3 regions of the Arthrobacter sp. TJ-263 genome follow, and region 1 is predicted to be linked to each of the others. Evidence: riboswitches for the same ligand, from Rfam matches in the RefSeq annotation. Region 1 holds a riboswitch; each other region holds the start of a gene.

Region 1 (9,573 bases):
GGATGCACCGCATCACCAAGACCTTCCCGGGCGTGAAGGCACTGCAGGACGTCAGCCTGGACGTCGCGCGCGGAGAAGTCCACGCGATCTGCGGGGAGAACGGGGCCGGGAAATCGACCCTCATGAAAGTACTGTCCGGGGTCTACCCGCACGGCACGTACGACGGCGACATCGAGTTCGAGGACACCGTCGTGGAGTTCAAGGACATCCGCGACAGCGAACGCGCCGGCGTCGTCATCATCCACCAGGAACTCGCCCTCTCCCCCTTCCTGTCCGTCGCGGAGAACATCTTCCTGGGCAACGAGCGCGAGAAGCGCGGATTCATCAACTGGAACGAGACCAACGTGGAGGCGGCCAAGCTCATGCGCCGCGTGGGCCTGAACCTCAGCCCGGTGGTTCGCGCCGGTGACATCGGTGTCGGCAAGCAGCAGCTCGTGGAGATCGCGAAGGCACTCTCGAAGAACGTGAAGCTACTGATCCTCGACGAGCCCACAGCCGCCCTGAACGACGAGGACTCCGCGCACCTCCTCGGTCTCGTGAAGGGCCTCCGGGAGGAGGGCATCACCTGCATCATCATCAGCCACAAGCTCAACGAGATCCGCGAGATCGCCGACTCCGTCACGATCCTGCGCGACGGCCGCACCATCGAGACGCTCAGCCTCCACGACGGTTCGGTCACGGAGGAGCGCATCATCAAGGGCATGGTGGGGCGCGACATGGAGAGCCGTTACCCGGACCGCACGCCGGTCATCGGCGAGGAGGTGCTCCGCGTCGAGGACTGGACGGTGCGCCACCCCCAGGAGAGCTCCCGCGTGATGGTCGACGCAGTGAACCTCTCCGTCCGGGCGGGCGAGGTGGTCGGCATCGCCGGACTCATGGGTGCCGGGCGCACAGAGCTCGCCATGAGCATCTTCGGCCGCAGCTACGGCTCCCACATCACGGGCACGCTCTACAAGAACGGTTCGCCGATCACCGCGCGCACGGTCGGGGAGGCGATCCGGCACGGCATCGCGTATGCGACGGAGGACCGGAAGCGCTACGGCCTGAACCTGATCGACGACATCAAGCGCAACATCTCCGGCGCCGCCCTCGGCAAGCTCGCGAAGCGCGGGTGGGTGGACAGCGGCCGGGAGGCCGTCGTCGCCGGCGACTACCGGAAGTCCATGAACATCAAGGCGCCGTCCGTCACAGCCATCACCGGCAAGCTCTCCGGCGGCAATCAGCAGAAGGTGGTGCTCTCCAAGTGGATGTTCTCGGACCCCGACGTCCTCATCCTCGACGAGCCCACCCGCGGGATCGACGTCGGCGCGAAGTACGAGATCTACACGCTCATCAACCGCCTGGCCGCCGAGGGGAAGGCGATCATCGTCATCTCCTCCGAGCTCCCCGAGCTCCTCGGCATCTGCGACCGCATCTACACCCTGGCCGAGGGCCGCATCACCGCCGAGGTGCCCATTGCACAGGCCACCCCGGAACTCCTCATGCAACACATGACCAAGGAAAAGGACTGACTCCATGGCTACCACCGTCAAGGACACCGCCGTCGCGGCGCCACCGCCTCCCGTCAAGCACGGGATCTCCTTCCTGACGAGCAGGCTGCGGCAGATCGGCATCTTCGTCGCCCTGCTGGTGATCGTCACCCTCTTCCAGGTGCTGACCGGCGGCGCCCTCCTGCAGCCGGACAACGTCTCGAACATCATCGTGCAGAACAGCTACATCCTCCTGCTGGCCATCGGCATGGTCATGATCATCGTCGCCGGGCACATCGACCTGTCCGTCGGCTCCGTGGCGGCCTTCGTCGGCGCGATGTCCGGCATCATGGTGCAGGACTGGAGCTTCCCCTGGTGGGCCGCCTTCCTCGCATCGCTGATCATCGGCGGTCTCGTGGGCGCCTGGCAGGGCTTCTGGGTGGCCTACGTCGGGATCCCGGCGTTCATCGTCACCCTCGCCGGCATGCTCATGTTCCGCGGGCTCACGCAGATCGTCCTCGGGAACCAGCGCATCACCGGCTTCCCTGAGGAGTACCGCCAGCTGGGCGGCGGCTTCCTGTTCCCGGGACTGTTCCCGCCGGAAACCAACCTCCTGGACTGGACGACCGTCGGCCTCGGCCTCATCGCCACGATGCTCCTCGTCGTCACGCAGCTGCGCGGCCGGGCCACCCGTGCCCGGCTCAAGCTCGAGGACGAGCCGGCGGCGTGGTTCTTCACCAAGCTCGCGTTCATCGCGGTCATGATCCTCGGACTGACCTACCTGCTGGCCGGTTCGCGCAGCGGGACGCCGATCGTCCTCGTGGTGCTCGGCGTGCTGATCGTCGCGTACAGCGCCGTGATGAACAACAGTGTCTTCGGCCGCCACATCTACGCCCGGGGCGGCAACCTCCAGGCCGCGCAGTTGTCCGGTGTCGACACCAAGCGGATCGATCTCATGCTGTTCGTCAACATGGGCGTGCTGGCTGCACTGGCCGGGCTCATCTTCACCGGCCGCCTCAACTCGGCCGGCCCGGGTGCGGGCAACCTGTTCGAGCTCGACGCCATCGCGGCGGCGTTCATCGGCGGCGCCGCCGTGACGGGCGGCGTCGGAACGGTCATCGGGGCCATCACCGGCGGCCTGATCATGGGTGTGCTGAACAACGGCATGTCCCTGCTCGGGGTGGGGATCGACGTCCAGCAGTTCATCAAGGGCATGGTGCTGCTGCTCGCCGTCGGGTTCGACGTGTTCAACAAGCGGCGCGCCTCGAACGCCCTGAAATAGGGCCCGGACAGGAATCCGGGAAAAGAACGGGACGGGCGTAACTTTCCCCGCCCCCCGGTCGATTACCCCAATGGAAGTGCCGCACCGAGGCTTATCCCCCAACGGGCCTCGGTGCGGCCTTTTGTGCACGTGGACGAAGGGGCTCCGCCCCGGCCGGGAGGCGACGGTTACGATGGTGACGCCGTCCCACCCGAACAAGGACTCGATGAAACGTGGTCTCAACGCTGCCTGATGATGCGCTGAGCCGCGCGCAGGCGGGGGAGCCGGCGGCGCTGTCGCTGATCTATCAGGCGCTGGGCCCAGCTGTCCTGGGGTACTTCGTGGGGCGCAGGTCGGAGGACCCGGAGGCCCTCACCCAGGAAGTCTTCCTCGCGGTCTTCTCCAGGCTGGACTCGGTCACCGGAGGGCTGCCGGGGCTGCGAACGTTCACCTTCTCCGTCGCCCATGCGCGCCATGTGGACGAGGTGCGGAAGAGGACACGGGCGCCGGTCCTGGTGGGTTACGAGGCCGACGGCGACACCCGGACCACCGACTCCGCGGAGGCGGTGGTGCTCGGCACCCTCGACGCCGGCGGTGCAGGGGAATTGCTCGAGCAGCTCAGCGCCGAACAGCGCGACGTCATCCTCCTGCGCATCGTCGCCGAGCTGCCGATCGACCAGGTCGCGGAAATCCTCGGGAGGTCGACAGGATCGGTCAAGCAGCTGCAGCGGCGGGGGCTGCTCAAGCTGAAGGAACTTGTTCGACCCAATGAATCGGAAGCGCTATGACTGGACGTGAGACGCCGTCGCCGGACGTCGTGCTGCATCTCCTCGACGAGGCCGGCATCGCCGAGGAGCCCGCCCTCGTGCGTGCCCTGGAGGCCATCGGGGAGCTCGGCGCGGGCCCCGCGCCGGAGGTCGCCGCCGAGCTCGCCCAGCTGATGGCCGACGGCGGCAAGGCTCCGTCGGACCGCCGCACCAAGCGGCGCATCACCTTCATCGGCGGTGCGCTGGCCGTGTCCATGGGCGTCGGCATGTCCGGCGTCGCGGCCGGCACCTTCCACCTCGCGGACGGCCTCACCGAGGCCGTGGAGTCGGTAGCGCGCTTCAGCATCCGGGAGAGTGCCGACCGGGCGGATCTCCTTCCCGACGCACGGGCGGGGCAGGACGACGGCGGGGGTCACGGCGTCGTGGCCCCGTCCACGGGCACCCCGGCCCGCTCCCTCGTGGAGTTGGTCCCAGCGCCGTCGGCTGCAGGAGAGGCGGACAGGGCGGCCGATACCGGTTCCTCCGCGGCAGGCGCCGGTCCGTCCGTGGCGGAGGCCGCGCCGCTCGTTCCGGTGGACACGGCGCCGTCCGTCCCGGTGGGGGCCGCGCCGTCCGTTCCCGTACGGGCTGTGCCGGCTGCTGCCGTTCCGACACCTGCCGCGGTCCCACCCGCGGCAGTCCCTCCTGCCCGTCAGGCGCCCCCCGGAGCGGCTCCCCCTGCCGCTGTCCCACCCCCTGCGGCGTCACCCGTGGCACCGACCGGATCCGCGCCCGGGCCCGAGCGCCGCGCGGTGCCCCGAAGTCACGGTGGGGGAGGCCACGGTCCGGGGACCCCGGTCCTCGGGAACGGGACGTCGGGCGATCCGGTGCCCGGGACCGGGACGGCGGACGGCCAGGTCTCCGGGAATGGAACGGCGAACGGTCAGGGTCACGAGATCCGGCAGCCGCGGCAGGCGCGGGTGGAGACTCCGGTCGGTCCTGGGGCCGATCCGCAGGCTGAGGTCGGCTCGTCCGCAGAGGCACGGGCGATCTCCGCGCCGCCCAGCAGGGCCTGGCTCCTCGCGCCCGGCGGCGGTCCTGGGCATGTCCCGTCCGCGGGGACCTCCGGAGCGGCGGTGGAACCCGTCGCGGAGCCGTGGGCGTCCGAGTCCGCCACGGATGTGGCCGCAGCAGTGCACCCCGCAGTGCACCCCGCCGCGGATGAGCCCGCTGCCGGGCAGCCCGACCGGACGGATCCGCCGGAGGTCCCGGCCCTCCGCTAGGAGGTGATCTGCCGCTTCGAGGAGATGACGCCGGTGTTGAAGCCGGCGAGGTTGAGCCCGCCGTGGAAGCGCGCGTGCTCGATCTTGAGGCACCGGTCCATCACCACGTCCAGGCCGGCCGCTTCGGCCTCGCGTGCGACGTCCTCGTGCCACGATCCCAGCTGCAGCCAGAGCGTCTTCGCGCCGACGTCGAGCGTCTCCTGCAGCACCGAGGGCAGGTCGTCGTGCTTGCGGAACACATCGACGACGTCGGGCACCTCGGGCAGGTCCTTCAGCGATGCATAGGCCGGCCGGCCGAGGATCTCCTTCGCCACCGGGTTGACGAAGTACAGGCGGTAGGGGGAGGAGGACTGCAGGTAGGTCGCCACGAAGTAGGACGCCCGCGAGGGCTTGTCCGAGGCCCCGACGATCGCGACCGACCGAGCGTGCCTCAGCAGGTTCAGCCGTTCGGGCGCCGTCGGCCCTTCCCAGGTCCGTCCAGGTGTCGCGTTGCCGGTGCCGCCGCTCATGCTCCCACTCCCACTGCCCGCGTCGCCGATGCGTCGTCGTCGTTCTCTCCGGCCGCTTCCTGCGGCAGGTCCTCGAAGGAGGCGTCGGCGGCGTTCACCGCGATGTCCAGGGCCTGGTCCAGGTCCCAGAGGATGTCCTCGAGGTCCTCCAGGCCCACGGAGATGCGCACGAGGTCCTCGGGGACGCCCGCCGCTGCGAGCTGCTCGGCCGAGAGCTGCTGGTGCGTCGTCGAGCCCGGATGGATCACGAGGGTGCGGGAGTCGCCCACGTTCGCGAGGTGCGAGGCGAGCTGCAGGGACTCGATGAACTTCTGTCCCGCCTTGCGCCCGCCCCTGATGCCGAAGCTGAACACGGAGCCGGGGCCCTGCGGAAGGTAGGTCTTCGCCCGCTCATGATGCGCGTGGGTGGGGAGCCCGGCGTAGTTGACGTACTCCACCCGCGGGTCGGCCTGCAGCCACTCCGCGACGGCCAGGGCGTTCTCGAGGTGTTCGTCCAGGCGCTGCGCGAGGGTCTCGACCCCCTGGAGGAGCTGGAACGCGGACATCGGCGAGAGGGAGGGCCCGATGTCGCGGAGCTGCTCGGTGCGCAGCTTGGTCAGGAACCCGTATTCCCCGAAGTTCGCCCACCACTGGATGTTGCCATAGGAGGGCACGGGTTCGGTCATCATGGGGAATTTGCCGTTGCCCCAGTCGAAGCGGCCGCTCTCCACGATCACGCCGCCGAGCGTGGTGCCGTGCCCGCCGATGAATTTGGTGGCCGAATGGATGACGATGTCCGCGCCGTGCTCGATGGGGCGCACCAGGTAGGGCGTGCTCAGCGTGGAGTCGACGATGAACGGGATGCCGGCGTCGTGGGCGACCTTCGCGAGGCCTGCGAGGTCGGCGATCTCGCCGGAGGGGTTCGCGATCACCTCGGCGTAGACCGCCTTGGTGTTGTCCCGGAGGGCGGCCGCGTAGTCCGCGGGGTCCGTCCCGGGGACGAAGGTGGTCTCGATGCCGAACCGGCGCAGGGTGACGTCGAGCTGGGTGACCGTGCCGCCGTACAGCTGGGAGGCGGCGACGATGTGGTCCCCGGCCTGGCAGAGCGCCGCGAAGGTGATGAACTCCGCGCTCATGCCCGACGCCGTCGCCACGGCCCCGATCCCGCCCTCGAGGGAGGCGATGCGCTCCTCGAACGCCGCGACCGTCGGATTGCCGATCCGCGAGTAGATGTTGCCGTACTTCTGCAGGGCGAAGAGGTTCGCGGCGTCGTTGGTGTCCTTGAACACGAACGAGGTCGTCTGGTAGATGGGGACGGCCCGGGCCCCGTGGGTGGCGTCGGGAGTGCCGCCGGCGTGGAGTGCACGCGTGCGGAAACCGAAGGAACGTTCTGCCATCAGGCACCTGCCTTGCTGGGTTCGGATGCTGCGAGGGGGATTTCGGGGGCGACGTCGATGCCGAAGGCTGCTGTGGCTGCACTCATGGGTTCCTCCATCGTTCTGGCAGTAGCACCCTCATGCCGCCGCGCGACGCGGAGGCCAGGGTTGCTGCGGCGTCAGTGAGCCAGATCTCTCAGCCGCTCGGGATGGTCGGATCGAGTCTGACACCGGGCCGGTGCAGAACCAAACCATGTGTCCCCGTGTGAGGCAGGGGTTGCGGCGACCTAGGCTGGAGGGATGGAGGAATGGAGATCGGCAAGCCGGGCGCAGGACCGCAAGCTGTGGCAGACGCTCTGGTACGTCGGAGCCGCGCTGACGCTCACGCTGGCCAGCAGCATCCTGGTGGCCCTCGGCGGCCTTGGAACGGCGGCCACGGACTGGTTCTACATCCAGCAGGCGGTGCTGCTCACGCTCAGTGCAGCCGGGACGGTCTTCGCCCTCCGTCGCTGGCGGGAGCTGCGCGGCTGAGGAGCACTTCACCCCCCGTTACTCTAATGTGACAGAAGTGACTGCTGTTGGGTATGGTCAACATGTGCTTCCGCGACCGTGGGGCGCTCCTGGACGGAATGCCGAGCCCTGCCGTCGTCCCGGAATCGTTCGCAACCACGAAAGGCAGGGACGGGGGAACCACTAGTTCCACCGGGCGCGCAGGAGACCCTGCAGGCGCCCTCGGGGTTAAGTCGCACCACATCACCCACGGGTGATGTTCGCGGCCGGGTGACTCCCATCCGAACCCGACAGCTCACCCCGCAGGCATGGGAGAGGTATAGAACCATGTCACGAAACATTTCTTCAGCGCGCCACCGTGCCGACGTCGACGGCAGTCTCGCGCTGCAGGGCCTGTCCCGCGCCGCCAGGGCCCACACCACCGCCGTAGGCCGCCCCGTCGCCATCGCCGCCGTCACCTCGGGCCTCGCGCTCGGCGCCGTGGGCACCGCCCATGCCGGTGAGTACACCGAGCAGGGCGCGACGACGACCCCCGCGGTCGTTGCAGCCCCCGCAGCACAGGCTGCCCCCGCCGCGCAGACGGCTGTCGCCTCCCCGACGACGCACACCGTCGTCCCGGGTGACACGCTGGGCGCCGTCTCGGCACGCTACGGCGTGGACCTGACCGCGGTCCTCACGGCGAACGGCCTGTCCGTCGCATCGATCATCTTCCCGGGCGACATCATCACCATCCCGACGGGCGGCGCCGCTGCGGCCCCGGCCCGGACGGTCTCGGTGCCCGTGGCCGCTCCCCAGGCTGCGCCCGCGGCCGTCGTGGCTCCTGCTGCGCCTGTCCAGCAGGCCGCGGCCGTCGCCCCGGCTCCCGTCTCCACGGCTCCCGGCTCCGGCGTGTACCTGGCCTCCGCCAAGATCACCCCGGTCGCAGCCTCCGGTGGTACCGCGGGCACCCTCCTGGCCTCCGCCCGGTCCCAGCTCGCATCCGGTGCCGTCCAGGACTGCACCATCCTCGCGGAGAAGGCACTGCGCGCCGCAGGAATCCCCGTCGGCGACCTCGGCCCCTCGCAGTTCCTGCAGTTCGGCTCCACGGTGGCATCCCCCGCCCCGGGTGACCTCGTCGTCACCGGCGGCCACGTCGCGATCTACGCCGGCGGCGGCCAGGTCATCAGCAGCGGCATGAACGGGGCGAACCTCACCATGCAGCACTCCCTCTCCGACCTCCCGGGAGCCTCCTTCGTCCGGGTTGCTGGCTGACACCGGAGCGAACCACGCGCGGGAAGCGGCAGGTGCTTGGACGGGGCCCTGCCGCTTCCTTCTTTTAATGACCGCTGCCGGACGGTGCGTCAGCGGCGGGACAGCACGTCCTGGATCCCCGCGATGCACCCCTCGTTCTGCAGGGACGTGGTGTCCCCGAGCGGCGACCCCTCGTAGAGCTGCGTCAGCAGACGGCGCATGATCTTGCCGGAGCGCGTCTTCGGCACATCGGGCACGACGACGACGGCGGACGGCCGCGCGATCGGTCCGATCGCCGCCGCGACGTGGGCGCGGAGCGTCGAGGTGACGTCCGTGTCCGGATCCGTACCTCCGGCGAGGACCACGAAGGCCGCGATGGCATGGCCCGTCAGGGGATCGGGCACGGGGCATGCGCCGGCTTCGGTGACGAGGGGATGGGCCACGAGCGCCGATTCGATCTCGATCGTGGACAGGCGATGACCCGAGACGTTGATGACGTCGTCCACGCGGCCCAGGATCCAGGTGTCACCGTCGTCGTCGTACCGGGCGCCGTCGCCGGCCAGGAACCAGCCCTGCGCTGCGAACCTCCGCCAGTAGGAGTCGAGATACCGCTGCGGGTCTCCCCAGACGGTGCGCGCCATGGCCGGGCCGTGACGGTCCACCACGATCAGGCCCTGCACGCCCGGCGGGACGGGGTGGCCCTCCTCGTCGACGATGCGCGTGCTGACCCCGGGCAGTGCGCGGGCAGCGCAGCCCGGCTTGAAGTCCGCGTCGGTGGGGCTGGGGGAGAGCACCGTGGCGCCGGTCTCGGACTGCCACCAGGTGTCGACGACGGGCACCTCGTCGCGGCCGAGGTTCCGGCGGAACCAGCGCCACGCCTCGGGGTTGACCGCCTCGCCGACCGTGCCCAGCACGCGGATGCTCGAGAGGTCGTGGGAGGCGGGGACGCCGTCCGGGAACCAGCCCATGAGCGAGCGGACCAGGGTGGGCGCCGTGTAGTAGCTCGTGACGCCGTAGCGTTCGATGACCTCGAGGTGGCGTCCCGGATGGGGCGTGTTCGGCGTGCCCTCGTAGAGGACCTGCGTGGCGCCGTTGGAGAGCGGCCCGTACAGCTCGTAGGTGTGCGCGGTGACCCACGCGAGATCGGCGGTGCACCAGTGGACGTCCCGCTCCCGCAGGGCCGGGTCGGGGTTGCTGAAGAGGTGCTCGA
Region 2 (9,573 bases), on a different contig from region 1:
AATGGCCACCTCGAGGTCATCAGCCGTGCCGCGCGGCTGTTCGACGAGGTGATCGTCGCGGTCTCGACGAACTACGCGAAGACGTACCGCTTCGCCCTCGATCAGCGCATGGCCTTCTGCGCGGAAAGCCTGGCGCACCTGCCCGGGGTGACGGTGCTCCCGATGGGTGAGGGCCTGCTCGCGGACTTCTGCCGGGAGCACGGGGCCGGCGCCCTCGTGAAGGGGCTGCGGTCCGGCCTCGACTTCGACTACGAACTCCCCATGGCCACCATGAACCGTCACCTGGCCGACATCGACACCGTGTTCCTGCCGACGGACACCGAGTTCGCGCACGTCTCCTCGACCCTCCTGAAGGAGGTGGCGTCACTCGGCGGGGACGTCACGCCCTTCGTCCCGGACGCGGTGAACAAGCACCTGCGGACGTCCTGATCCCGGCCCGCGGGCCCGGTCCTCAGACGGGGCGGGCGCAGGCCGGCCGCCGTGCGCAGGACCCGCGGGAGGCGTCGACGCCGTGCAGGGGGCGGGGATTCGGACATCACGGTCCGAGCCTAGACGTCCCGCCCGTTTTGGGCCTGCCCGCCGGATCAGGCTAGGATGGTACGTCGGTCATATGTTCTACAGGAGTCACCATTAAAAGCGATCTCAGTTCGCCTTTGACTTTCAGTGTCAAGGATCTCGGGCGCAGTCCGGGAAGCATGCGGACAATCGAAGAACATGCACCGGTACCCAAGGATTTCGGCGTAGCCCTGATCGGAGTGCAGGAGGGTTCCGACATGGAACTGGATCTGCGCTTCGAATCGGTGCACGAGGGAATCCTGGTATCGGGAACGGCGAACGTCGAAGTAACCGGCGAGTGCGGCCGGTGCCTGGAGCCACTGCGGTTCGACCGCGACGTGGAGATCCAGGAGCTCTTCTTCTACAGCGACTCCGCGTCGCTGTCGGTGGAAGAGGAAGAAGAACAGCACAGGGTGGAGAACGATTCGGTCGATCTGGAACCCGTGTTGAGGGATGCTGTGGTTACGTCACTGCCATTCCAGCCGGTGTGCCGGGAGGATTGCCAAGGTCTGTGCTCCGAATGCGGAGCCCGGCTCAATGATGATCCTGACCACCACCATGAAGTTTTGGATCCTCGCTGGTCAGCCCTCGCCGGGCTGACGGGCACCGCCGCCGAGCAGAACGCGGCACCCAAGTCAGAGTCAGACGAGAAGGAAGAGAGTTAGCCGTGGCTGTCCCGAAACGGAAAATGTCCCGCGCGAATACCCGCGCACGCCGGTCCCAGTGGAAGGCAACCGCCCCCAAGCTGGTCAAGACCCTCGAGAACGGCCGCGTCACCTACAGCCTCGCCCACCAGGCCAAGGTTGTCACCGACTCCGCCGGCACCCCGCTGTTCCTCGAGTACAAGGGCCGCAAGGTAGCCGACGTCTGACAACGGACCCGCGCCGCAGGGCAGGTCTCGAGCCTGCCGGCGCCCGTCCGATGCTGGATCGGTTGATGCAGTTGTGAAGAATACGGAAGACCTCACGAAGCGTCTCGGTGTCGATATCGATGCCGGGACGCTTCGTCTTGCCCTCACGCACCGCTCCTACGCCTACGAGAAGGGCGGGATCCCGACGAACGAGCGCCTGGAGTTTCTCGGCGACTCGGTGCTCGGGCTGGCGGTCACCGACGCGCTGTACCGGGACCACCCGGATCTGTCCGAGGGGGACCTCGCGAAGAGGCGCTCAGCCGTCGTCAGCACGAAGGCACTCGCGGGGGTGGCCCGCACCCTGGACCTCGGCAGCTACGTGCTGCTGGGCCAGGGGGAGAAGCTGACGAACGGGCGGGACAAGGCCTCGATCCTGGCGGACACCATGGAGGCCGTCATCGGGGCCGCCTACCTCAGCCACGGCATCGAGACGGCCCGCGCCATGGTCATGCGGCTCATCGGACCGCTGCTGCGCGATGCGGCGGTGCTCGGTGAGGGGACCGACTGGAAGACCCGCATCCAGGAGACCGCGGCCGGTCGGCGGCTCGGGACGATCGACTACCGGGTCGACGGGACGGGACCCGATCACGCCCGGACGTTCACGGCCCGCCTGCTGATCGGTGGCATTGAGTACGGCTCCGGGTGCGGGAACTCCAAGAAGGAAGCCGAGCAGGCGGCCGCGGCCGAGTCCTGGAAGACGCTCGCGGTGCCCCTGGACCCCCTGCCGCCCGGCCCCGCCGACAGCACCGGCACCACCGCGGTGCCCGACGGACCCTGAGTGCCTGAACTCCCCGAGGTCGAGGTCGTCCGACGGGGCCTCGCACGCTGGGTGGCGGGCCGCACCATCGGATCCGTGGACGTCCTGGATCCCCGATCCCTCCGGCGGCACGTCGACGGCGTCGAGGACTTCGTGGGCACCCTCGAGGGTGCCCGCGTCAGCGACGTCGTGCGCCGGGGGAAGTTCCTGTGGATGATCCTCGAGGACGCGGCCCGACCCGGTGATCGCCCGCACGTCGCACTGATGGCGCACCTCGGGATGAGCGGGCAACTCCTCGTCGAGGAACCCGACGCCCCCCTCGAGAAGCACCTGAAGGTCCGCCTCGCGCTCTCCCCGGCGGTCGACGACGACGGCGCCGCCCTGCCGGGCGAGCTGCGGTTCGTCGACCAGCGGATCTTCGGCGGGATGTTCGTCGCGGAGCTGGAGCCGACACCGGACGGCCTGCCCGGCGGGCTCGGCGCCTCCGACCTGCCACTCGTTCCCCACCAGGCTGCGCACATCGCGCGCGATCCCCTCGACCCCGGATTTTCCACGGATGCCTTCCACGAACGCCTCCGCGGGCGCAGGACGGGCCTGAAACGGGCCCTGCTCGACCAGGGGCTCATCTCCGGGATCGGCAACATCTACGCCGACGAGGCGCTCTGGGCGGCCGGATTCCACTACGCGCGCCCCACGGACACCATGCGCCGGCCCGACACCCGGCGCATCGTCGACGCCGTCACCTCCGTGATGGAACGGGCGCTGGCGGCCGGTGGCACCAGCTTCGACTCCCTGTACGTCAACGTGAACGGTGCATCGGGCTACTTCGCGCGCGATCTGGAGGCCTACGGGCGGGAGGGCCGGCCATGCCGCCGCTGCGCGTCCGAGGGGCGGACCACGCTGCTGCGCCGCGAATCGTTCATGAACAGGTCGTCCTACCTGTGCCCGATCTGCCAGCCGCGCCCGCGCAAAGCACGGTTCTGATCCGTTAGGCAGAAAAAGGTGATATTCGCCTCGTGATCTAAATGTGACAACAGGTATTACCAACCGGTACGGTTAGTCTCGCGTCCGATCCACAACGGATGGGCGCCCATCCTCACACTGCCTAACCCTGTCGATGAGGACGGACCGTTCGCACTACACATTCGACAGGGGCGGGGGAACCACTAGCGGACCCGATCACGGGTCCTAGGGGTAAAGACACGCGCAGACCAGCGCTGGGGGCGATGGTCTGTAGCAAGCGTGTCCGGATGTCCCATCCGAACCCGACAGCTAACTTCGCAGGCATTGGGAAAGGCATCAACATGTCCAAGAGCAATTTCGCGCGCCACCGGGCCGTCCCCACGCGCATCAACCCCTTCATCACGGCATCCCGCGCCGTCTCCGCAAGCGCCTCCGTCGCCGGCAAGCCTGCCGCCGCCGTCGCCGTCGCTTCGGGCATCATGTTCGGCGCATCGCTTCCCGCGAACGCCGCAGGCGAGATCAGCACCCAGCCGGCCGCAGCCTCCACTGCTGCCGCAGGCACCCACACCGTGCAGGCCGGCGATACCCTCGGGTCCATCGCGGCGATGCACGGACTGAGCGTCGACAGCCTCTTCGCGGCGAACGGACTCGGCTCCGCCTCGGTGATCTACCCCGGCCAGTCGATCTCCCTCGGCGGTTCCGCTGCTCCCGCGCAGTACTCCGTGCAGTCGGCATCGATCGTCGCCGTGCCTGCCGCGGCCCCCGCCGCGGCCCCCGCCGCAGCGCCTGCCGCTGCTCCGGCAGCGACCCCCGCAGTCAGCTTCCAGTCCACCCCGTCGATCACCCCTGTGGGTAACGGCGGCGTCGTCGGAGCGGCGATGCAGGGCGTCGGCTCGGGCTACGTGTATGGCGGGACCTCCTTCGGTGCCTGGGACTGCTCGGCCTTCGTGCAGTGGGCCTACGCCCAGAACGGCGTCAACCTGCCGCGCACCACCTGGGCCCAGTTCGCTGCCATGACGCCCACCAGCAACCCCCAGCCGGGTGACCTGGTGAGCCAGAACGGTGGCAGCCACGTGGGGATCTACCTCGGCAACGGCCAGATGGTCAGCGCCCTGAACCCCTCGCAGGGCACCGTGGTCCACTCGGTCAACGCCATGTCCGTGGATGGTTACTACACCCGCTAATTGAGCCGCCGGCCGTACGGCCGGCGCCACCAGTGAGACGGTCGGAAGGACGGGATGCATCACGCATCCCGTCCTTCCGCGTATCCGGTGGGAGCACGTCGTGCACGTGGGGTGGGTGGTCGACGGCGACACCCGCGCACTCAGGCGGAGAGCCTCAGCGGTAGTACGCCGCCAGGCGCTCGAGCCCTTCATCGACGCTCACGGACGGGCGCCAGTCGAGCACGCTGCGCGTATCCCGCTGGTCGAACCAGTGCGCGGTCGAGAGCTGTTCCGCCAGGAAGCGGGTCATGGGAGGCTCGTCCGTCCTGCCGAGCCGCAGCCAGGCCCGTTCGATCACGGATCCCGCGCCGCGAGCCAGTGCTCCCGGGACGGACCAGGCGGGTGGCTCCACGCCGCCTGCGCGGCAGATCCCGCCGAGCAGTTCGGCGATGGGGCGCGGCTCGCCGTTGGTGACGACGAGGGCCCGGCCCTGCGCCGCATCCATGCGCCGCAGGCACGCGACGATGGCCGAGGCCGCATTGTCCACGTAGGTCGTGTCGATCAGGGCCGTGCCGCCGTCGAGCAGGGGCAGGCGTCCGTGCCGTGCGCGCTCGATCACGCGTTCCACCAGCTGGGTGTCGCCGGGGCCCCACACGATGTGCGGCCGCACCGCGGCGACGCGGAACGCCGGCGTCGAGCGACCCAGGGCGAGCAGCTCGGCCGCGGCCTTGGTCCGGGCGTAGTCCCCGCGCGCGTGCGCCGGGTCCGCGGGGCCGGCGGGAGCACCGACGAGCGAGGAGCCGGCGTGTGCCACGGACGGCGAGGACACGTGGACGACGTCGGTGACCCCGGCCGCATGGGCGGCGTCCAGCAGGATCCGGGTCCCGTCGATGTTGGTGCGGTCGAACTCGGCGGAAGCCCCGGTGAAGGAGACCTTCGCCGCCAGGTGGATCACGGCGCGGCAGTCCTGGACCGCTGAGGCGACGGCGTCCGGATCGGTGATCGAGCCCAGGACGTCCTGCGCGCCGGACACGGAGGATGGCCGGCGCTGGAGGCACCGGACCTCCTCCCCGGAGGCGACGAGGTGTTCGGCGACGGCGCGCCCCAGCATCCCGCTCGCACCGGTGACGAGGACCGTCACAGGGACCCCGCGCGGGCACCGGAGAGGAACCGGCTGCACCACTGCGCGATGCGCGTGCGGTCGATCTTCGCGTTGTGCCGGATGTCCACCGGGAGGGAGGGAACGGCGACGACCGCGGCGAGGCCGACACCGTGCCTCAGCGCGGCAGCCCGTGCCGCCTCCGTGAGCGGAGCATCCGCCAGGGCCGGGCGCCGTCCTGCGGCGTCCGTCTCGAGGACCGCGACGACGGCCTGGGTGCCGGCGGGTCCGACGCCCACGAGGGCAGCCAGCCGGACGCCGTCGATCGTCTCCAGCGACTGCTCCAGGGCGACGGGCGTCAGGACGCCGGAGGCCGCCGTGATGATGTGGCCGAGCCGGCCCTCGACCCACAGGCGCCCCTCGGCGTCGAAGTGGCCGACGTCGCCGGTCCGGTGCCACGGGGGAGTCCGCGCGGACTCGCGCTGCGTCCTCCACAGCCGGAAGTAGCGGTCCTTGACGTGGGGGGCGTCGACGAGGATCTCGCCGGTCCGCCCGGGCGCCGTCGTCGCCTCGCCCGTCGCCGCACCGTCGTCGTCGAGCGGACTGACGGCGACGCGGGCGCCGTGCACGGGGAGGCCGACGCACACCCCGCCGCCGGCGCCGTCGAGCCCGTCCCGCGCGTCAGCCGACGCGCGACGGATGCCCGCGAGGTCGATGTCCGCGACGAGGAGGGATTCCGTCATGCCGTAGGGCGTGTGCAGGGCGGCCGACGGCACGAGGTCCTGGACGGCTTCGAGGAGCGGGACGGGGATCGGCGCTCCGGCCGAGAGCAGCAGGGAGATCCGGCCGAGGGCCGTCCTGCCCACGTCGGTGAGCGCACCGGCGGTGGCGAGCACGTTGCGCAGGGCGGCCGGTGAGGCGAAGACGACGGTCGCGTCGATCGCGGCCGCGGCGTCGGACAGCGCCTGCGCGGTCAGCGTCCTGGGGGCCGTGACGTCCATGGCCGGGGTGACGGAGGTGGCCCCGAGTGCCGGGCCGAGCAGCGCGAACGGCGCGAAGCCCGCGACGAGCGAGGCACCCTCGCCGAGGCCGAGGGTCGCCGCGACGGCGTCCCGCATGGCGGAGAGCTGCCGGTGCGTGTAGACGACGCCCTTCGCGGGGCCCGTGGAGCCCGAGGTGAAGAGGATGGCGGCGTCGGCGTCGGCGGCGGGCGCCTCCACGGCGGACCGGGCCGGGCGTGCGGCGCGCAGGTCGTTGAGCGAGGCCTCCACGCGCAGTGCCCTGCGCCTGGCCGGGGACAGGGGAGCGGCACTGATGCGCCGTCCGGGCCACCCGAAGGCGCGGGCCGCGACCAGGGCGCGTTCGATGCCGATGACGACGTCGGGCGCCGACCCCTTCACGGCACGGCTGAGTCCACGGGCGCCGAGGCCGGCGTCGGCGACGACGATCACGGCACCGATGCGCAGGCAGGCGTAGATGAGCACGGTCAGATCCACGCCGGGCGGGACGAGGAGGCTCACGCGGCTGCCGGGACCGTAGCCGAGCGCGGTCAGGCCGGCGGCGACGGCGGCGACGTCGTCGTCGAGCTCCCGCCAGGACAGGGTCCGGGGCGGGCCGGAGGGCTTCATCTCCGCGACGGCGGTCCGTGCGGCGTCCGGCCCGGCGGCCAGGTCGGTGAGCCGCCGGCCGAGCGGGACGTAGGGCGCATCATCGCGCGGCGGGACGTCAACACGGGGCGCGGGGTGCCCGACCGACCGTTCGGCCAGCCACTGCAGGGCCGTCGACGCCGTGTCGACGTCCTCCTGCACGAGATGGCCCGCATGCTCGAAGCGGTGGACGTCGGCCCGGGGGAGCCGGCGAGCGAGGTCCTCCAGGTAGGGGTCCGAGAAGATCGGGTCGTGCGGTCCCCACATCATGAGCACGGGGACGTCCAGGCTGCGGATGCCCTCGGCCGTCGCGGTCAGGGCCGGGTAGCTGGGATGCGACGGATCCGCGGGGATGTCCGAGACGAAGTGCGCGATGCCCTGGCGGTCGGCGGCGGTGCGGTACGGGTCCCGGAAGGCGCGGCGCACGTCCGGGGCGAGGGCGGGCCGGGCGAGGGCGAGGGTCACGTCGAGGAACGCGCTCGTGGTCCGGGTGCCGAGGCCGTGGACGCCCGGGGCGAGGGCGAGCCTGAGCGGTGCGGGGATGCGACGGTCCGCGTCCTGGTGGATGGCGGTGTTCGTGAGGACGACGCCGGCCAGGTCCTCCCGGTTCCGGTCGGCGTAGCCGAGGCTGACCACGCCGCCCCAGTCGTGCCCCACGGTGACCACGGGACCGGTGAGCCCGACGGCGGCCGCGAAGTCCTCGAGGTCGGTGATGCGGTCGGCCAGCCGCCGGAACACGCCCGTCCGCTCGGAGTAGCCCATGTCGAGCTGGTCCACGGCGACGACGCGCCAGCCCGCGGCGCGGCCGGCCGCCAGGTAGGTCCGCCACAGGTAGGACCAGGTGGGATTGCCGTGGACGCAGAGCAGTGTCCCCCGGACCGTGCTGTCGGCGAGGTCGGCGCCGTTGTCGAGGTAGTGCCAGCGATGACTGGTGCCGGGGCGGTCCGCCCCGCTGGTCGAGGGCACGTCGATGTACGTCGACCAGGAGGGGTCGACGCCGGGGAGTGCTACCACGCAATCTCCATCATCGACGTGTTCAGTCCGGACCCCACGCCGAGGCACAGGACGCGGTCCCCGGATCTCAGGGACGAGGCTTCCTGGGCGAGGGTCATGGGCAGGGACGCAGGCCCGACGTTGCCCCAGTGCGGGAAGGTGATCGGCACCCGATCGCGCTCGAGGTCGACGGCCTTGATGATCGCGTTGGTATAGGAATTGGAGACCTGGTGGGTGACGTAGCGGTCCATGGAGTCCCACGCCCAGCCGTCCGCCTGCGCCTCGTGCCACGCGGTGACCACGAGGTCCAGGCCGCCTTCGAGCAGGCCCTTGGTGTCGGTGTACATGCCGTCGATCCCGCCGACGCAGAGTTCGTGGTGCTCGGTCCCGGCGCGGGAGACGCCGCCGAGGATCCGGTGCGAGCCCGGGTGCAGATCCGCGGGGCCGAGGACGGCGGCGGCCGCCCCGGAACCGAGCGTGAGGGTCGCGAATTCGCTGAGGAAGTCCTGGCGCGTCGAGTCCTCCCGGTTGAGCCGCCGGAAGGTGGCTTCCTGGGTCTTCTGGGCGTCCTCGCCCGCGACGATCAGCGCGTACTTGATCTGCCCCGAGTCGATCATGTTCGCCGCGAGGGTCATGCCGTTGACGAACCCGAGGCAGGCGTTGGCCAGGTCGAAGTTCATGGCCGAGGAGGGGAGGCCGAGCGAGTGGTGGATCTTCACGGCGACGGACGGCTCGAGGTTGCGCCGCGTCACCGAGGTGTTGATGAGGAGGCCCACCTCGCCCGGCTCGATGCCCGCCTCGGCCATCGCCTTGGCGCCGGCCTCGATGGCGGCGTCGTCGAAGTCGGAGCCGGGAGACCACCACCGGCGTTCGGTGACGCCCGCGACGCGCTCGAGGAGCCGCTTGGAGAGGCGCAGCCTCTTCAGGCTGGGGGCGAGCCGTTCGTCGAACTCTGCGGAACTGACGACTACCGGCGCCTCCACAGTCGTGACGGCGAGCAAGGCCGTGTTGTCATGTCGGAAGGTCGCGTTACCGGTCAAATTTCCTGCCTCGTCAACTGATAGCGCCGGTCTGTGGCCGGGAAGGACCCACGAATGGGTCAGCCTGGACGCCTTCGGATACTGCTGAAACTTTCGTAAGCCTACTTGGTAATACTGCGGCGGTCATTCCGGAGGCGTCCGGGACGGACGTCCTGGCTACCTGCTACCGATACCGTCGGTGTACTCCGGTAGATTAGGTAGGTCCTACCCCATCTGGAGAGCCTGCCACCGTGCATCTGAAGAGTCTAACCGTGCGAGGGTTCAAGTCTTTCGCCTCGGCAACCACCTTCGACTTCGAGCCGGGCGTCACCGCCGTCGTCGGCCCCAACGGGTCAGGCAAGTCGAACGTCGTCGACGCGCTGGCGTGGGTCATGGGCGAGCAGGGGGCCAAGACGCTCCGCGGCGGCCGGATGGAGGACGTCATCTTCGCCGGGACGACCGGCCGGG
Region 3 (9,573 bases), on a different contig from region 1:
CCCGCTGCTGGTGCAGCTGTTCGTGATCTTCTACGGGCTGCCGTCCATCGGCCTGACCATCGATCCGTGGCCGAGCGCGGTCATCGCGTTCTCCCTCAACGTCGCGGGGTATGCCGCCGAGATCCTGCGCGCCGCCATCCTGTCCGTACCCAAGGGCCAGTGGGAGGCGGGCCACACCATCGGGATGTCCCGCACGCTCACCCTGCGGCGGGTCATCCTGCCGCAGGCGGCGCGCGTCTCCGTTCCACCGCTGTCCAACACGTTCATCAGCCTCGTCAAGGACACTTCCCTGGCGTCGCTGATACTCGTGACGGAGCTCTTCCGCGAGGCCGAGCAGATCGCCGCCTTCTCCCAGCAGTTCATGCTGGTCTACCTCGAGGCCGCCGCGATCTACTGGGTGTTCTGCCTCGTCCTGTCCAGCGGCCAGTCCGTGCTCGAGAAGCGATTGGATCGATATGTTGCCCGCTGATCCCCTGCGTCCGCCCGCCGCGGAGGGCCCCCTGCTGCAGGTCACGGACCTGCAGAAGTCCTTCGGGACCAACCGGGTGCTCTCCTCGATCGACCTGCAGATCGACAGCGGGCAGGTCGTGGCCCTCGTGGGCCCGTCCGGATCGGGCAAGACCACCGTGCTGCGCTGCCTGAACGGGCTCGAGACGCCCGACGCCGGCGTGGTCGCCTTCCGCGGAGGTCCGTCGGTTGATTTCGGGGCGAAGGTCCCGAAGAAGGAGGCCCTGTCGCTGCGCGACCGCAGCGCCATGGTCTTCCAGAACTACAACCTGTTCCCGCACATGACCGTGCTGGAGAACATCATCGAGGGCCCCGTGCAGGTGCAGGAACGGCCTCGGAAGGAGGCGGTCGCGGACGCGGAGCGGCTGCTCGCGCGCGTGGGCCTCACGGAGAAGCGGGACGACCACCCCTTCAACCTGTCCGGCGGGCAGCAGCAGCGTGTCGGGATCGTGCGGGCGCTGGCGCTGCAGCCGGACCTGCTCCTGTTCGACGAGCCGACGTCGGCCCTGGACCCCGAACTGGTCGGCGAGGTGCTCGCCGTCATCAAGGAACTCGCCGAGGAGAAGTGGACCATGGTGATCGTGACCCATGAGCTGGCCTTCGCCCGCGAGGTCGCGGACGAGGTCGTCTTCATGGACGGCGGGGTCGTCGTCGAGCACGGGCATCCCGACCAGGTGCTGCGCCGTCCCCGCGAGGAGCGCACGCGCCGCTTCGTGCAGCGCCTGCTCAACCCCTTCTAGGCGACTTGCAGGGCAGCCGGCTGCCCGAGCGCCGGTTGCCCGGTCAGGCCGCCCGGCCGGCTGCCCGAGCAGGCCGGTCAGGCCGCGATGCGCTCCGGGTGCGAGTAGCAGTTCAGCGTGGTGCCGCGGCTGAAGCCCACGAGCGTCAGCCCGGCGTCTTCCGCGAGGTCCGCCGCCAGCGACGACGGCGCGCTCACGGCCGCGAGGACCGGGATGCCCGCGAGCTGCGCCTTCTGCACGAGTTCGAAGGACGCCCGTCCGGAGACCTGCAGGATCATCCCCCGCAGCGGCAGCATGCCCTCGCGCAGGGCCCAGCCCACCACCTTGTCGACGGCGTTGTGCCGCCCCACGTCCTCCCGGAGGCACAAGAGCTCCCCTTCGGCGGAGAAGAGCCCCGCAGCGTGCACACCGCCCGTGCGGTCGAACAGCTTCTGGCTCTCGCGCAGGCGGTCCGGCAGGGAGGCCAGGATCCCGAGGTCCACGGGCGACGCGTCGGTGTGCAGGTCGAACCGCGAGGACTTCCGGACCGCGTCGATGGACGCCGTGCCGCAGATCCCGCACGAGCTCGAGGTGTAGACGTGGCGCTCCATGGCCGTGTCCGGCAGTTCGACACCGGGCCGGAGCTGGGCCTCCACCACGTTGAAGGTCTGCTGCCCGTTGTCGTCCACGCCCGCGCAGTACCGCAGGCTCGGCAGCTGGCCCGGCTCCCAGACCACACCCTCCGAGACGAGGAAGCCCGCCACGAGGTCGAAGTCATCGCCCGGCGTGCGCATCGTCACGGTGAAGGCCCTCCCGTCGAGGCGGATCTCCAGCGGCTCCTCCCCCGCGAGCACGTCCTCGCGACGGCCCGTCTGCGCTCCCACCCGGAACTTGGTGATGCGGCGGCGCTGCGTGACCCGGTTCATTCGGACTCCTTACCTCGGCCCCGGACGAGGTCAGTCGACCCCGGGCACTATCTGGTGTGTCGGCTTCGACACAGAAACGTGGACGCCGTTGGGCTACGTCCGTGGACCCGCGGGTGGTGACCACGGCAGCGACAGGGCCTGCACCGCATCGCCGGCCCCGCAGCCCTCCGCGGGGACCACCATCACGCCGTCGGCTGCGGCGAGCCCACGGAGCATCCCGGAACGCTGGTGCGTACTCGGCACGGCCTGCCCGGACTCCATCCGGTAGGGCACCAGGCGGCTCCTCCCCGGCAGGGGTTCGAAGGCGTCGGCCGTCACCACCGGTGACGGCTCGTCCAGGGACGAACCGCGCAGGCCCGCGAGCAGGGGCCCGGCAACCGTGATCATCGCCATCATCGCGGCCAGCGGGTTGCCGGGGAGCCCCACGAGGAAGCGCCCGTCGGGTAGCCGTGCGAGCAGCGTCGGGTGCCCGGGCCGCATGGCGATGCCGTCGATGATCATCTCCGCCCCGACCTCCATGAGTGCCCGGCGGATGTGGTCGGCCATGGAGCTGCCGGTCCCGCCCGTCGTGATGAGTACGTCGCCGGACGCCCGGGCGAGGGAGAACTCGTCGGTGGGTTCGGCGCTGATGGCCGCCACGACGTCGTCGAGGTCGTCCTTCGCACGGCCCGACACGTCGACGTGCCCGCCCAGCATCGCGACGAAGCCGGGCAGCTGGGGACCGAAGGTGTCACGCACCTGGCCCGCGTGCGGCAGCCCGTGCTCGATCACCTCGTCACCGGTCATCAGCAGCGACACGCGCGGTGCCCGCAGGACGGCGAGCGTGTCATGGCCACAGACCGCCGCGAGGGCGATCTGGGCGGGGTTGAGGACGACGCCGGCGGGGATTGCCAGGGAGCCCTCCTCCGCCTCCTCACCGGCGGGCCTGACATGCTCGCCGGGCGACGGCTCGTCGGGGCGCGCGGACCCGTTGCGGTTCAGCGTGCCCCCGCGGACCGCGCCGTGCTCGGTGCGGAGGATGCCGACGGCGTTCTGGGGCACCACACCGCCCGTGAGGATGAAGGTCGCCTCGCCAGGCGCGAGCGAGACCTCCCCGGAATCGCTGTGCGGGGTCGCCCTGCCCCGCGGGTGGTCCTCCGGTTCGGGGCGGCTCACGAGCGTCCACGGCGGTTCGCCGTTGACCGCCCAGCCGTCCATCGCGGACGACGCATAGTGGGGGATGGACTGCAGGGCGTGTACCGGCTCCGCGAGGGTCTGCCCGAGCGCGTCGGCGAGGGGCACGGTCTGGAACGGCAGGGGGCGCCCGGCACCGTAGGCCAGGGTACGGGCCGTCGCCCAGTCGACATTCGTTGCTGCGCCGCCCTCGATCATGCGGTGCCGCCTTCCGCCGCGGCCTCCGCGCACAGGGCGTCGGCGACCCCCAGGGCCGAGCGCATGGCCACGTCCTCGTCGGCCTGCCCGCTGCCGACGGCGAGACCGGCGGCGTAGCCCACCACGAACGTCGTCAGGGGCGCGGCAGGGCGCACCACGCCGTGGGCCGCCTTGCCGGCCAGGCCGAGGACGGCGTCGATGTCCACATCCGTCCCGTCGATCTCGAAGGCGGCGAGCAGCCGTTCGGTCCATTCGTGCAGCAGCTTCTGGCGATCGTCCATGAGCCCTCCGGGAGGTTCTAGGGGACGTCGACTCCCAGTACCCTCGCATCAGCCCAGGTGTCGACGTCGTGCGTTGTGCCCGGCGGAACCGGGACAGGTCTGGTCCTCACACTAGCAAGGAGGCTGCGCATCGACAGGTTGTCGGCTGTCCCGGTAGCGAGGATCGCGTCCACGGCGGCCGCCAGATCGTCGCTCCGGTAGAGCGCCGCGAGCGGCTGGGCGCGGCCCCCGTCCACGGCCACGAGCGATGCGTCCTCGTCGGCGGCGGCCTCGGCGAGCAGCACGTCGACGAGCTCGGCGACGCGCGGCATGTCACAGGCGACGACGGCGCACCAGGGCGCCCGTCGGCGGCCCGCCCCCGTCCGGAACCCGGCCACGAGGGCGGCTGCGGGTCCGGTGAAGGCCGGCTCCTCACGCACGAACGACGGCGCACCCGGCATCGCGCGCCCGCCGTCGGCCCGGGGGTCGGGCCCCACGACCACCATCTGCCCGGCGTCGGCGAGCGCGGCGCACGTCCGCTCCAGCAGGGTCACTCCCTCCACGACCAGCCCGGCTTTCGGGACACCGCCGAGGCGGGAGGACCGCCCCCCGGCGAGGATCACGGCGTCGAACCGAGGGCGGTCCCCTCCGGTCCTCACGCGGCGGTCTCCGTGAGGAACTCGCTCCACTGCGGCGCGGGCCTCTCCAGTTCGCGGATCTGCCACTGGGGTCCGCGGGGCGGGCGCGGGACGACCCTCAGGGTCCAGCCGAGGCTGGCGAGGGTCTTGTTCCCCTTGGCGTTGTTGCATCTCAGGCAGCAGGCCACGAGGTTCTCCCAGGTGTCGCCGCCGCCCCTCGACCTCGGCATCACGTGGTCGATGGTGGACGCCGCCTTCCCGCAGTAGGCGCACAGGTGGTTGTCACGGCGCAGTACTCCTCGCCTCGTCGCCGCGAAGTCCTGGCGATAGGGGACCTTCACGTATCTGTTGAGCAGGATCACCGAGGGCCTTCCGAAGACGTCCGCAGGACCGACCACCGGGTCGTCGTCCTCTGCCACGACGCTCGCCTTCCCCGTCAGGACAAGGACCAGCGCCCGGCGGAAGGTGACGACCGCCAGCGGTTCATATCCTGCATTCAGAACGAGAGTGCGCATGCGCCTTGCCCCATTGCTGACCTGGTCCCGCAACCGGTTGCTGTCCCGGGCATCGGGAGAAGTGCTTCGGATGGACACTGCAAGGGTAAGCCGCACCCGGCCGTCCGCGGAACGCCGGGTCGGCGATGTGCGGGCTCCTGCTTCTGCTACCTCCGGTGGGAGCCGAACGGCAGGAGGACCGGCACGTGTGCCGGTCCTCCTGCATCCACAGCCGTTCGGGTCAGCCGCCCACGCGGATGTACACGCCGCCGGAGCCGAGCTCGGCCGGAGCGATGACCGTGGTGTTGCCGTTGAATCCGCCGTGGACGGCCTGGCCGCCGCCGATGTACACCGCGATGTGGGCCTTGCCCATGCCGCCGTCGGCGTAGTAGATCAGGTCACCGGGGATGGCCTCGCCGGCACTCACCGTGCGGCCGAGGGACAGGTACCCGGCCGGCCAGCCGTGGAAGTTGATCCCGGCCGCGGCGAGGGAGTTGCTTGCGAGGCGCGTGCAGTCCTGCATGACGCCGAGCTGGCCCTTGGCCGCGGCGGCGATGGTCGCTGCCACACCGGAGGAGGGTGCGGGCGCCGGAGCCGGTGCCGGTGCCGGTGCCGGTGCGGGTGCGGGTGCGGGCGCCGGAGCACCCGCCGCCGCGCGTGTCTCCGCGACGGGCGCGGCCGGCGCTTCGATCGGGGCTGCCACAGCGGGAGCCATGACGGCAGCAGGTGCTGCGACAGCAGGCGCCACGGCCACGGGGGCTTCGACAACCGGCGCCTCAGCGACGGGTGCCTCGACGACGGGAGCCTCGACAGGAGCCTTCTCGACGACGGGGGCCTTCTCGACGACGACCGGCTTGGCCTTCACCTTGACCGGGGTCATGGCGAAGGACACGACGGTCTTGTCCGAGGCGACGACGGGCGCGCGGGAGGAGGTCAGGGCGACGGTGGACGCCCGGACCTCACGCTGGGGCTTGAGGTCCGCCGCGTTGGCAGCGACCCCGCTGGTCAGGACGAGCCCGGAGGCCGCCGCGAAGACGGCCGCCTGTCGGCCCATCCCGCCCGCCTGGGTGGACACGGTCCGTGCGAGGACGGCGAAGGCCGCAGCGTTGCCGGCGTCGTCGCGGTGGCGGGCGGGGGCAGGGCGGAAGGACATGAGTGATGACATGAGGGTGTTCTCCGAGTGTGGGGGGGCTAGCGGACGCGGACGAAGCCGGCGCCGGGAAGGTCTGAGAGGTTGTGCAGGCCGGTGTTCATGCCGTTGAGGCCGCCACTGACGACCTGGCCGTTCCCGACGTAGATCGCGACATGGCCGCCCGTGATCACGAGGTCACCGGGAGCGGGCGATCCGACGACGGCGCCGAACTGGAAGAACTGGCCGGGAGCGAGGTCGCCCACGGACTTGCCGACCGAGCGCAGGGCCTTCTCGACCATGGCGGTGCAGTCCTGCGCGACGCCGATCTGCGAGTACGCCGAACCGACCAGGCCGGCGGCGACGCCGGAGGACGGGGCGGGAGCCGGCCTCCGGGCGGCGGGCACCGCAGCGACGGGGGCCGGCGCGCCCACGGCAGCGGGAGCGACGGCAGCGGGGGCTGCGACGACGGGAGCGACGGCAGCCGGGGCAGCGGGGGCCGGTGCGACCACGGCAACGGGGGCGACGGCGGCGGTCGGTGCCACCACGGGAGCAGCCTCGACCGGGGCGACGGCGGCAGCGGGCGGGGCCGGGACGGCGACCGGCGGAACCTCCACGGGAGCCTCCTCGATGGCCGGGGCCTCGACGGGGGCTGCCTCGACGGGCTTCGGGGCGGCCTCCACCTCGACGGCGACGCGGTCGAAGGACACCGTCGCCGTGGCCGGCACGGTGACCGCGGCCGTCACCACACGATCGATGCCCAGGGTCGCGGAGGACTGCACCTCGCGCTCTGCCCCTGCGGTCCCGTGGGCCGGCAGACCGGCGGTGAGGACGAGGCCTGACGCTGCGACGATGACGGCGGCCTGGCGACCGACGGATCCGGCATTGGATGCGACGGCGGCGGACAGACCGGTCAGCGGACTGATGTTCCGGGGCGCGCGGTGGCGGCCCGGCGAAGAGCTGATGGACACGTTGGAGACCTCTCCCAACGCCTGCGAGGTGAGCTGTCGGATTCGGATGGGAGTCACCCGGCCGCTGCGTGAACAGCGACTTAACCCCAAGGATCTCTTCTCAGAGACCCAGAATTGGTTCCCCCGCCTCTGCCATGCGATGGTGCGGACGAACCTCCGGCAATGGCAGAGCTAGGCGATTTGCAGGAGGGTGCTGGATCCAGAGCGAGCCCGGCACATTTCGAACGCTACAACACACCACGAGATATGTCACATTCCGATCACGGAACGGTGTGTTTCTGGTGACGAAGGTCTCGGGAGGCGGTCAGTCCCCGACGGAGACGAAGACGTGCGAGGCGACCTCGGGCGGCAGTTCGAGGGCACCTTCGACACCGGGGACGCGCACGGAGACGTACCCTCCCACCGATTCGAGACTGAGCCGTGCGCCCGGGCGCAGCCCGCCCTCGTCGAGCTGGGTGAGGAGTTCGGGGTCCACCTGGATGGGTTCGGCGAGGCGCGCGAGCGTGACCAGGCTGCCGGGCGTGTAAGTGGCCATCGCGGACAGCAGCGTGACCACGCCGTCCGTGAACAGCTCCGATTCCACGCCGCCGATGGCCGCCAGGCCGGGGATAGGGTTGCCGTAGGGAGAGTCCGAGGGCTTGCCGAGGAGCTCGTACAGTCGGCGCTCCACGCGCTCGCTCATGACGTGCTCCCAGCGGCACGCCTCGTCGTGCACGTATGCCCAGTCGAGTCCGATCACGTCGCTCAGGAGGCGCTCCGCGAGACGGTGCTTCCTCATCACGCCGGTGGCGCGGCGCCGGCCGGTCTCGGTGAGCTCGAGGTGCCTGTCACCGGAGACGACCACGAGGCCGTCGCGTTCCATCCGGCCGATGGTCTGGGACACGGTGGGGCCGGAGTGGCGCAGCCGCTCGGCGATGCGCGCACGGAGCGCGACGATGTTCTCTTCCTCGAGCTCAAGGATGGTCCGCAGGTACATCTCGGTGGTGTCGATGAGGTCCGTCATGCGGTTCAGCTCCTTGGTGCGGTGCGGGTGCGCGGCTGGACTGCCTCACGCCGGTGAGGGGTGCGGCCATCGGCCCGGTTCCGCCCCACGCCTCCCAAGGTTAACGCATGGCATCACGGGCCCGGCAATCCTGGGGCCGGCCGTGCCCGGGCTGCCGAAGCGTCCTCCCCGGGGGCGTTAACAAATGGAGGGCCATCGGCCGCTGGGGCAGAATTGAGGTCTGCACCCCCGTCCCAGAGTTGGAGCCCCCTTGAGCGAATCATCCCGCATCCCCGCACACCTCCTCCCCTCGGACGGCCGCTTCGGTGCAGGTCCGTCGAAGGTCCGGAGCGGTCAGGTCGACGCCCTCGTCGCGGCCGGCACCTCCCTCCTGGGGACCTCCCACCGCCAGGCCCCGGTCCGCGACCTCGTGGGGCGCGTCCGCGAAGGGCTCCGCGCCTTCTTCGCCGCCCCCGACGGGTACGAGGTGGTCCTCGGTGTGGGCGGCTCGACGGCCTTCTGGGACGTCGCCACGTTCGGGCTCGTCGACCGGAAGGCCCAGCACCTCTCCTTCGGGGAGTTCGGTTCCAAGTTCGCGTCCGCCACGAACAAGGCACCGTTCCTCGACGCCTCCAGCGTCCTCACGAGTGAGCCGGGCACCCGGCCGGAGGCGGCGGCGGAGGCCGGCGTCGATGTCTATGCCTGGCCGCAGAACGAGACCTCCACCGGCGTTGCAGCACCCGTCCGGCGGGTCGAGGGCGCCGACGACGGAGCCCTCGTCGTCGTCGATGCCACCTCCGCAGCGGGCGGGCTCGACGTCGACGTCTCCCAGGCGGACGTCTACTACTTCGCGCCGCAGAAGAACTTCGCCTCGGACGGCGGCCTGTGGCTCGGCCTGTTCTCCCCCGCCGCGCTGGAGCGCGCGGCGCGCATCGCCGCCGGCGACCGCTGGATCCCGGATTTCCTCGACCTGCAGACGGCCATCGACAACTCGCGCCTCAACCAGACCTACAACACGCCGTCGCTCTCGACGCTCGTGACGCTGGAGGCCCAGGTGCAGTGGCTCAATGCGCAGGGTGGCCTGCCCTTCGCGGCGGCCCGGACGGCGGACTCGGCGGGGCGGCTGTACCGCTGGGCGGAGGCCTCCCCCGTGGCGCGCCCCTACGTGACCCGTCCCGAGGACCGCTCGAACGTGATCGTCACGGTGGACTTCGACGAGGCGGTGGACGCGGCCCGGATCGCCGCCATCCTGCGCGCCAACGGGGTCGTCGACGTCGAGCCGTACCGGAAGCTGGGGCGCAACCAGCTCCGCGTGGCCACCTTCGTGGCCATCGAGCCCGACGACGTCTCGGCCCTCATCGGCTGCATCGACCACGTGGTCGAGAACCTCCTGTAGGTCCGTACATCCGGGGATCCGGTCCGCCGCGCCGACCCCCGCAGTCGGGCCTGCTCCGCGGTGACCCCCCTACGGCGTGGGGTCGGACGCTCCGGCCTCGTGGTCGATGCGCAGGCGCCTCGGCGCCGAGCGGTCGTAGCGCAGCCGCACGTCGTGGTAACGCCATGCCCAGAAGATTCC

What was found. A riboswitch is a leader RNA that binds a small molecule or an ion and turns the genes downstream of it on or off. The one in region 1 is predicted to bind cyclic di-AMP.
Region 2: another riboswitch for cyclic di-AMP. It lies ahead of AC4D2F_RS03625 (C40 family peptidase); the one in region 1 lies ahead of AC4D2F_RS15050 (C40 family peptidase).
Region 3: another riboswitch for cyclic di-AMP. It lies ahead of AC4D2F_RS13970 (NlpC/P60 family protein); the one in region 1 lies ahead of AC4D2F_RS15050 (C40 family peptidase).

What each region holds. Positions count from the first base shown of each region.
Region 1 covers NZ_JBZCNE010000003.1:207,877-217,449, reverse strand. The annotation lists gene mmsA (multiple monosaccharide ABC transporter ATP-binding protein) at 1-1,511, shown strand, start outside; gene mmsB (multiple monosaccharide ABC transporter permease) at 1,516-2,751, shown strand; gene AC4D2F_RS15075 (RNA polymerase sigma factor) at 2,964-3,518, shown strand; gene AC4D2F_RS15070 (hypothetical protein) at 3,515-4,759, shown strand; gene AC4D2F_RS15065 (CoA-binding protein) at 4,756-5,268, opposite strand; gene AC4D2F_RS15060 (O-acetylhomoserine aminocarboxypropyltransferase/cysteine synthase family protein) at 5,265-6,644, opposite strand; SAM riboswitch class I at 6,736-6,839, opposite strand; gene AC4D2F_RS15055 (hypothetical protein) at 6,924-7,154, shown strand; cyclic di-AMP (ydaO/yuaA leader) riboswitch at 7,275-7,455, shown strand; gene AC4D2F_RS15050 (C40 family peptidase) at 7,461-8,384, shown strand; gene acs (acetate--CoA ligase) at 8,474-9,573, opposite strand, start outside.
Region 2 covers NZ_JBZCNE010000001.1:765,102-774,674, reverse strand. The annotation lists gene coaD (pantetheine-phosphate adenylyltransferase) at 1-429, shown strand, start outside; gene AC4D2F_RS03645 (YceD family protein) at 654-1,220, shown strand; gene rpmF (50S ribosomal protein L32) at 1,223-1,426, shown strand; gene rnc (ribonuclease III) at 1,500-2,243, shown strand; gene mutM (bifunctional DNA-formamidopyrimidine glycosylase/DNA-(apurinic or apyrimidinic site) lyase) at 2,244-3,206, shown strand; cyclic di-AMP (ydaO/yuaA leader) riboswitch at 3,317-3,524, shown strand; gene AC4D2F_RS03625 (C40 family peptidase) at 3,527-4,369, shown strand; gene AC4D2F_RS03620 (NAD-dependent epimerase/dehydratase family protein) at 4,524-5,489, opposite strand; gene AC4D2F_RS03615 (alpha/beta fold hydrolase) at 5,486-8,107, opposite strand; gene AC4D2F_RS03610 (3-oxoacyl-ACP synthase III) at 8,101-9,126, opposite strand; gene smc (chromosome segregation protein SMC) at 9,357-9,573, shown strand, end outside.
Region 3 covers NZ_JBZCNE010000002.1:736,968-746,540, forward strand. The annotation lists gene AC4D2F_RS13930 (amino acid ABC transporter permease) at 1-469, shown strand, start outside; gene AC4D2F_RS13935 (amino acid ABC transporter ATP-binding protein) at 456-1,247, shown strand; gene fdhD (formate dehydrogenase accessory sulfurtransferase FdhD) at 1,325-2,152, opposite strand; gene AC4D2F_RS13945 (molybdopterin molybdotransferase MoeA) at 2,246-3,523, opposite strand; gene AC4D2F_RS13950 (DUF6457 domain-containing protein) at 3,520-3,804, opposite strand; gene mobA (molybdenum cofactor guanylyltransferase) at 3,822-4,442, opposite strand; gene AC4D2F_RS13960 (HNH endonuclease) at 4,439-4,936, opposite strand; gene AC4D2F_RS13965 (NlpC/P60 family protein) at 5,157-6,080, opposite strand; gene AC4D2F_RS13970 (NlpC/P60 family protein) at 6,107-7,015, opposite strand; cyclic di-AMP (ydaO/yuaA leader) riboswitch at 7,020-7,187, opposite strand; gene AC4D2F_RS13975 (iron-dependent transcriptional repressor DtxR) at 7,320-8,018, opposite strand; gene serC (phosphoserine transaminase) at 8,269-9,393, shown strand; gene AC4D2F_RS13985 (MFS transporter) at 9,463-9,573, opposite strand, start outside.